Linked DNA regions of Armatimonas rosea. The protein of the gene in region 2 interacts with the protein of the main gene of each other region in a pairwise test. Links are inferred from orthologs where the notes say so. Each region holds a gene or a part of one and is shown on either strand. Other genes may lie near its edges.

What was found.
Region 1: the proteins of HNQ39_RS08555 (region 2) and HNQ39_RS18715 interact in binary tests that used the Escherichia coli proteins (3 or more experiments, as listed by UniProt). The link is inferred for Armatimonas rosea from one-to-one orthologs.

The regions. Positions count from the first base shown.
Region 1 is NZ_JACHGW010000003.1:806,811-810,018, forward strand. What follows is about bases 316-3,208. They hold HNQ39_RS18715 (HesB/IscA family protein), read right to left. Parts: upstream 1,996-3,208; coding sequence 1,636-1,995; downstream 316-1,635. Other genes in these bases: HNQ39_RS18705 (5'-nucleotidase C-terminal domain-containing protein), read left to right, coding at 448-1,071; hscB (Fe-S protein assembly co-chaperone HscB), read right to left, coding at 1,075-1,623; iscU (Fe-S cluster assembly scaffold IscU), read right to left, coding at 2,025-2,417; HNQ39_RS18725 (IscS subfamily cysteine desulfurase), read right to left, coding at 2,473-3,208. UniProt on the Escherichia coli protein: Is able to transfer iron-sulfur clusters to apo-ferredoxin. Multiple cycles of [2Fe2S] cluster formation and transfer are observed, suggesting that IscA acts catalytically.
Region 2 is NZ_JACHGW010000002.1:143,853-146,861, reverse strand. The notes cover bases 313-3,006. They hold HNQ39_RS08555 (2Fe-2S iron-sulfur cluster-binding protein), read right to left. Parts: upstream 2,021-3,006; coding sequence 1,604-2,020; downstream 313-1,603. Other genes in these bases: HNQ39_RS08545 (hypothetical protein), read left to right, coding at 2,891-3,006; HNQ39_RS08550 (amino acid ABC transporter ATP-binding protein), read left to right, coding at 2,100-2,813; HNQ39_RS08560 (glucosidase family protein), read right to left, coding at 313-1,365. Outside these bases: more of HNQ39_RS08560, read right to left, coding at 1-312; more of HNQ39_RS08545, read left to right, coding at 3,007-3,009. UniProt on the Escherichia coli protein: Ferredoxin are iron-sulfur proteins that transfer electrons in a wide variety of metabolic reactions. Although the function of this ferredoxin is unknown it is probable that it has a role as a cellular electron transfer protein.

The DNA.
Region 1 (3,208 bases), on a different replicon or contig from region 2:
AGGACGATAGCGAGCTGGTGATCGACGACAAAGAGCTTCGGATCGATACCTACCGCTCCAGTGGAGCAGGGGGCCAGCACGTCAATAAGACCAGTAGCGCGATTCGGATCACGCACCTGCCGACCAATATTGTGGTGACCTGCCAAGACCAGCGCAGCCAGCTACAAAACAAAGAGGTGGCGATGCGTGTCCTAAGAGCAAAGCTTGCAGAGCTAGAGGCGCGCAAGTTCGACCAGAAGATGGCGGACCTGCGCGGCGACCAGCAGCGAATCGAGTGGGGAAGCCAGATCCGTAGCTATGTCTTTCAGCCCTACACGCAGGTCACCGATCTTCGGAGCCGCGTCAAGGTGAGCGATGTCAACGGGATCATGGACGGTAACCTGGAGCCGCTACAGCTAGGCTACTTGCGCTGGTTTGCAGGAAAAGGTGCGGCAGGAGAAGCAACCGATGGAGACGACGAGATTTAGATTTCTAGTACTTGCAGCCCTCGCACTGGGAGGCCTTGGCCTCCCCGTGCAGGCACAGCCGTCGGAGAAGACCGCCATTCGCCTCGGGGAGGCGGAGGCCGGTAACCTAGTCGCCGATGCCGTTCGTCAGAGTGTTGGGGCCGAGATTGCATTGGTGCCCGCCGCTGCCTTCAAGGGGAGCAAGGCGCTCTCCCCCGAGGCCGCCACGGCGCTACTAGACCCCGCTACGGATGAGATTGTGGTGCTGAGCATCCGGGGAAGCCAGCTCAAAGACGCTCTGGAGCGCTCGGTGTCGTTTGCGGGCACCCCCTTCGCGGGCTTTCTGCAAGTGTCGGGCCTGACGTTCCAGTACAATGGCAGCTTCGATGTGGGGGAGCGCGTGGTGAAGATCACGGTGGGGGGAGCCCCGCTCGATCCGAAAAAGACCTACAAGCTCGCCACCACCAAGCCCCTCGCCGACGGCCAGCAGGGCTACTTCCAGATCTGGAAAAAAGACCAGATTGTGGCTGGCGGCAAGACCGTCACCCTCGCCGAAGCGATGCGCGCACTCCCCGCAGGCACGAGCGCCAAGGTCGAAGGGCGCATCGTCCGCGTAGACAAGTAGCGCCTAGCCGAGAGTCTTGTTGAGGTTGTCCAGCACGCGCCTAAGATAGCCGCGTGTGGACGCCACTTCCTGCATGCCATCGAGAGCGGTCTGTACATCGCCGGCATCGTAGGCCAAAAAGAGCTCCCCGAGCCGTGCCCTGAGCGCGTCGTAGGCTTCCGAGAACTCCACGCGTGCGGCTTCTAAGCTACTGCGCTGACTCTCATCGCCATCCTGGAACTCCATCAGGGCCTCTTGTAGCTCCATGACCGTGGCGAAGAGCTCCTTGGGGGGCTTGGCATCGCGCATCTCACCCAGCTTGACACTGCGCTCTCGGCGGAGAAGATACTCGGCGCGGGAGAAGGGATCGCGGAGCGTGCGGTAGGCATCGTTGACTAGCGCGGTGGAGGTCAGGGCATCGTCTTGTGTGGCCGTGTCGGCTGCGGCAAAACGGTCCGGGTGGAAGCGGCGAGAGAGCATGCGAAACTGGGTCGCAAGTTGCTCATCGCTGGCCGCCGCCCCCACGCCGAGAATCTCGAGGTAGGAGGCGGTCGGGTCCAGAAACTCAGACATGGTCACGCGAGGTTACTTGGCGGTGAAGCTGGTGCCACAGCCGCAGGAGCGCACGGCCTGGGGGTTGTCGAAGACGAAGCCGCCCTCCATCAGGTTCTTGATGTTGTAGTCCAGGGTCGTGTCTTTGAGGAACTTGGCGCTCTTGATGTCCACCACCACCCCGAGATCGGCCTGCTGGTAGAGCAGATCGAACTCCGGGTCAGGGTTGGCCTCAAAGTCGATGACATAGGAGAGCCCCGAGCAGCCGCCGCCTCGCACGCCAAGGCGCAGGAAGGCTTCTTCCTTACCTGCCTTCTTGGCCTGGCGCTTCACCGCGGTAATCGCTGCCGGGGTTAAGGTCACAATGGGTTCGGTTGTCGGGATCGTTTCCATTTTTCTTCTCCGCCGATTGAGATCAGCGTTTACTTGATCGACAGTGCTTGCTTGGCCTTGTAGTCCTCGATCGCCGCCTTAATGGCGTCCTCGGCGAGCACGGAGCAGTGGATCTTCACGGGGGGAAGCGCGAGCTCCTGGACAATCTGGGCGTTGCTGATAGACATCGCCTCTTCTAGGGTCTTGCCCTTTACCAGCTCGGTGGCGAGGCTGGAGCTGGCGATCGCGGAGCCACAGCCGAAGGTCTTGAACTTGGCGTCCTCGATAATCCCCTCGGGGCTGATCTTGAGCTGGAGCTTCATGACATCGCCGCACTCCGGTGCGCCCACGATCCCCGTGCCGACGTCTTCCGCGTTCTTGTCAAACGAGCCCACGTTGCGCGGGTTCTCGTAGTGGTCGATAACTTTCTCAGAGTATGCCATTGTATTAATTCCTTGTAATGTTCCCCCATCGGACGGGGGCTAGGGGGTGGGCAGGCTAGTGCGCGTTCCACTTCACGGTCGAGAGGTCGACGCCTTCGAGGTGCAGCTCCCAGAGGGGGCTCATCTCACGCAGGCGGCTGACCTCGCTGATCACCTTTCGCGCGACCCAGTCCACTTCTTCCTCGGTCGTGAAGCGGCCAAAGCCAAAGCGCAGGGAGCTATGGGCCAGCTCATCGCCCAGGCCCATGGCCTTGAGGACATAGCTGGGCTCCAGAGAGGCCGATGTACACGCGGAGCCGGAGCTCAGTGCGACATCCTTGAGGCCCATTAGAAGGCTCTCGCCCTCGACAAACTCGAAGCTGATATTGAGGTTGCCGGGGAGGCGCTGGGTGGCGTGGCCGTTGATGTAGCAGCTATCGCAGGCATCCATGATGGTCTGTGCCATGCGGTCGCGCAGTGCGGTGAGGCGTGTGATCTCACTCTCCATCTCCTCCATCAGTAGCTCGGCGGCCTTTCCAAAACCGACAATGCCGGGGACATTGAGCGTCCCCGAGCGGAAGCCACGCTCGTGGCCGCCGCCGTCGATCTGGGCCGTCAGCTTCACGCGGGGGTTGCGGCGGCGAACATAGAGCGCACCGATTCCCTTGGGGCCGTAGATCTTGTGCGCCGTGAACGAGAGCAGGTCGATATGCAGGTCATTGACATCGAGCGGGACCTTCCCATAGGCCTGCACCGCATCGGTGTGGAAGAGGACACCCTTCTCGCGGCAGATCGCCCCGATCTCCTTCAGG
Region 2 (3,009 bases):
GTTGCCCTCGTAGTAGCGGTAGGTTGTAAAGCCCTCCACCTCCGCGCCAAAGTGCCGCTCAATCGCGAGCGCCAGCGCATCGGCGGCCTCGTCGTACTGCGTGGTGAGCGCCTCATGCTCCAGCTCTCGGGCGAGGTCGGCAGCGCGGCGGTAGCCATCGTAGGCCAGGCACGATGTCGAGAGATTGGCATCGCCGGTCGGGAAGCGCCCCTCCAGCTCATCGGTGTCGGAGACCACGATGCCGCGCGTGTCGGTCTTGCGGCGGCAGTACTCCAGGCACCAGACAATCAGTGGCCAGAGCTTCTGCGCCGCCTCATGGTCCCCGCTCGCCAGCGCGTAGCGGCTCGCCCCCGAGGCGATCATGGCCGCATCGCCCCGGTCGCCACACTGCCGCCAGACCACATCGCCCTCGACCTCAAACGACGATGGCAGGGGCCGGTAGCTGGAGGTCAGCTCGGCGGCGAACTCCTGGTAGGCGTTCATCGACGCCTCATGGCAGAGCGAGTCGCCCAGATAGCCAAAGAACGGATTGGCGTACTCAGCCTGGTCGTTGGCCCAGACCCCGCCGTAGTAGCGCCCCCCGCCGGGGGAGTGCACCAGCCCCATCTTGGTCTCAAACAGGCTCTCGGCGGCGCGCCACTTGGCAAAGGTAAAGGCCTGGTTGATCACCGGATCGGGGGTCGTGAGACGCATGCTCTCGTCCAGCGCCTTCCAGCGCCGCCCCCGTGCCACGGCCTCGTCGTGGACATTGATGGCGGGCAGGGCTGTATTTTTCTTATGGGCGAGAAACGCAAGCGTGATGTTGCCAAACTCGCCGGGACGCACCAGGAGCGTGTTGCCCTCGACCACCTTCAGGCTCACCACCGCCTCGCCGTCGTAGCAGGCCACGGTCTCCCCGTTCTCTTCGAGGTGGCACTCCAGGCTGATGGGGGCCTCGCTAAAGTTGATGATACTCCAGCGCTCCAGCAGCGCGGGCTTGTCCTCGCAGGGGAAGAGATGGCGCTGGACCGCGATCCCATCCAGCGGCATGTGGGTGACAGTCAGCCGTCCTTCCCAGTGGCGAATCTCGCGGACTGGGCCGGGGATCAGAGGAATTCCCTCGATCCGAATGGGCGGGATGATCTCATTGCCCCACTCGCGCTTGAGATAGCCCCGGACATCGTCGCGCTTGAGCCGCAGGGTCGGCCAGATCACCTCGCGGCTCAGGACCAAGCGGCGCTTTTCGTCCACTCCGTAGCGCAGGATCGCGCTCAGCCGTCGCCCACTCAGCTCCACATGGTCGTGGTGAGGCAGCCCCTTCGTGCCCTCAATCGTCCACGCAATCCCGGAATCCGCCAACGCCCAACGCTCTTGCCCACTTTGCATGGGGTATTTTATCGCGCATCCCCCCGGCGGCACCGCCCTACTTACATCCCCCCGCTCGCACCGCTCGCGACCCCCTTCGCCTTTTCGCTCCTTCGCCTTTTCACTCCTTCGTCGCTGCGAAGGGGATTAAGGAAGCCCCCAACCCCCTTCGCCCCAACGAAGTTGGGTTTCAGGCGAAGGGGGTCGGCGGTGGTGCCGCCGGGGGGATGCCCCAACGGGGGGATGCCCCATCCAGGTGCTAGTGCGGCGTCTCTTTGACGGCGTTTCGGTTCCAGCCGGGCACCTCGACAACCACGTCTTGGGTGCCGTTGGGGACGCACTGGCAGCCCAGGCGTGAGCGCAGGGTCAGGCCGGGTGCCTCTTCGAGCTGATCTTCTTCGTCCTCGGTGGCCTCGTTGAGCGAGCTCCAGCCCTCTTTCACAACAATATGACAGGTCGAGCAGGCGCAGACCCCGCCGCAGGTGTGCTCCAGCGGGAGCCCCTGGCCATCGCAGATATCGAGGATCGAGCCGGGGAGGCCATTGTCGCCCATAGGCAATGACGACGGATTGATCGTAAACTCGTGCTTCTCGCCGTCCATGAGGATCGTCAGCTTGTAGGGTTGCTTGGGCTTCTCGTAAGAAACCGGTGCCGCGTAGGGATTCGTTCCAGCCATAGTTGTGTTATACCGGGTCTTAAACCCCATTTCCCCCTTCTGAGTTCCGCTCTGCTATAATTCCGGCATGAGCGCGACACTGCTGGACATTCAGAACTTGGAGAAATCCTTTGGGCAGACCCCGGTCTTGCGAGGCATCTCGCTCGCGGTGAAGGAGGGCGAGGTGATCGGGCTGATCGGGGCGAGCGGCTCGGGCAAGTCGACACTCCTGCGCTGCCTCAATCGCCTGGAGACTCCCAGCGGTGGGACAGTGACGTTTCAGGGGAAGACCGACCACGACGAAAACACGCTGCGCCAGCAGATTGGGATGGTCTTTCAGCGCTTCAATCTCTTTCCGCACCTCACCGCGCTGCAAAATGTCGCCCTCGCGCCCCAGAAAGTCCGCAAGCTCGACAAGGCCACGGCGGAGAAAAAAGCCCGGGAGCTCTTGGCGCAGGTGCACCTCAGCGAGCACGCTGACAAGCTCCCCGCACAGCTCTCCGGCGGCCAGCAGCAACGGGTCGCAATCGCCCGTGCGCTCGCCATGCAGCCCGCCGTCCTGCTCTTTGACGAGCCCACCTCAGCGCTGGACCCCGAATTAGTCGGCGAGGTGCTCGAGGTGCTCCGCGACCTCGCCAAGACAGGCCGCACGATGCTGGTCGCCACCCACGAGATGGGCTTCTGCAAAGAAGTCGCGCACCGGGTGTGTTTTTTGGATGCCGGAAAGATCCTCGAAGAAGGCCCCCCCGAGCAGCTCTTCGAGACCCCCAAAGAGCCCCGCACAAGAGAGTTCCTCGCCCGCGTCCTCAAATAAAAACCCGACCGAGGCACGAGGGAGGCGGCGCGAAGCGCCCCATAGCCCCACGCTCACCGTGCGGGTGGAGAAAAACAATGCCGTTTGTTCAAGATCGATTTGCCATTGGGCTCTGGGTAGACCCGCCGCGCACCGACACGCACTATAAGTGGCTCGCCGACGCGGGCTTTAATCTCGTGCTGGCGGGGTTCCAGAA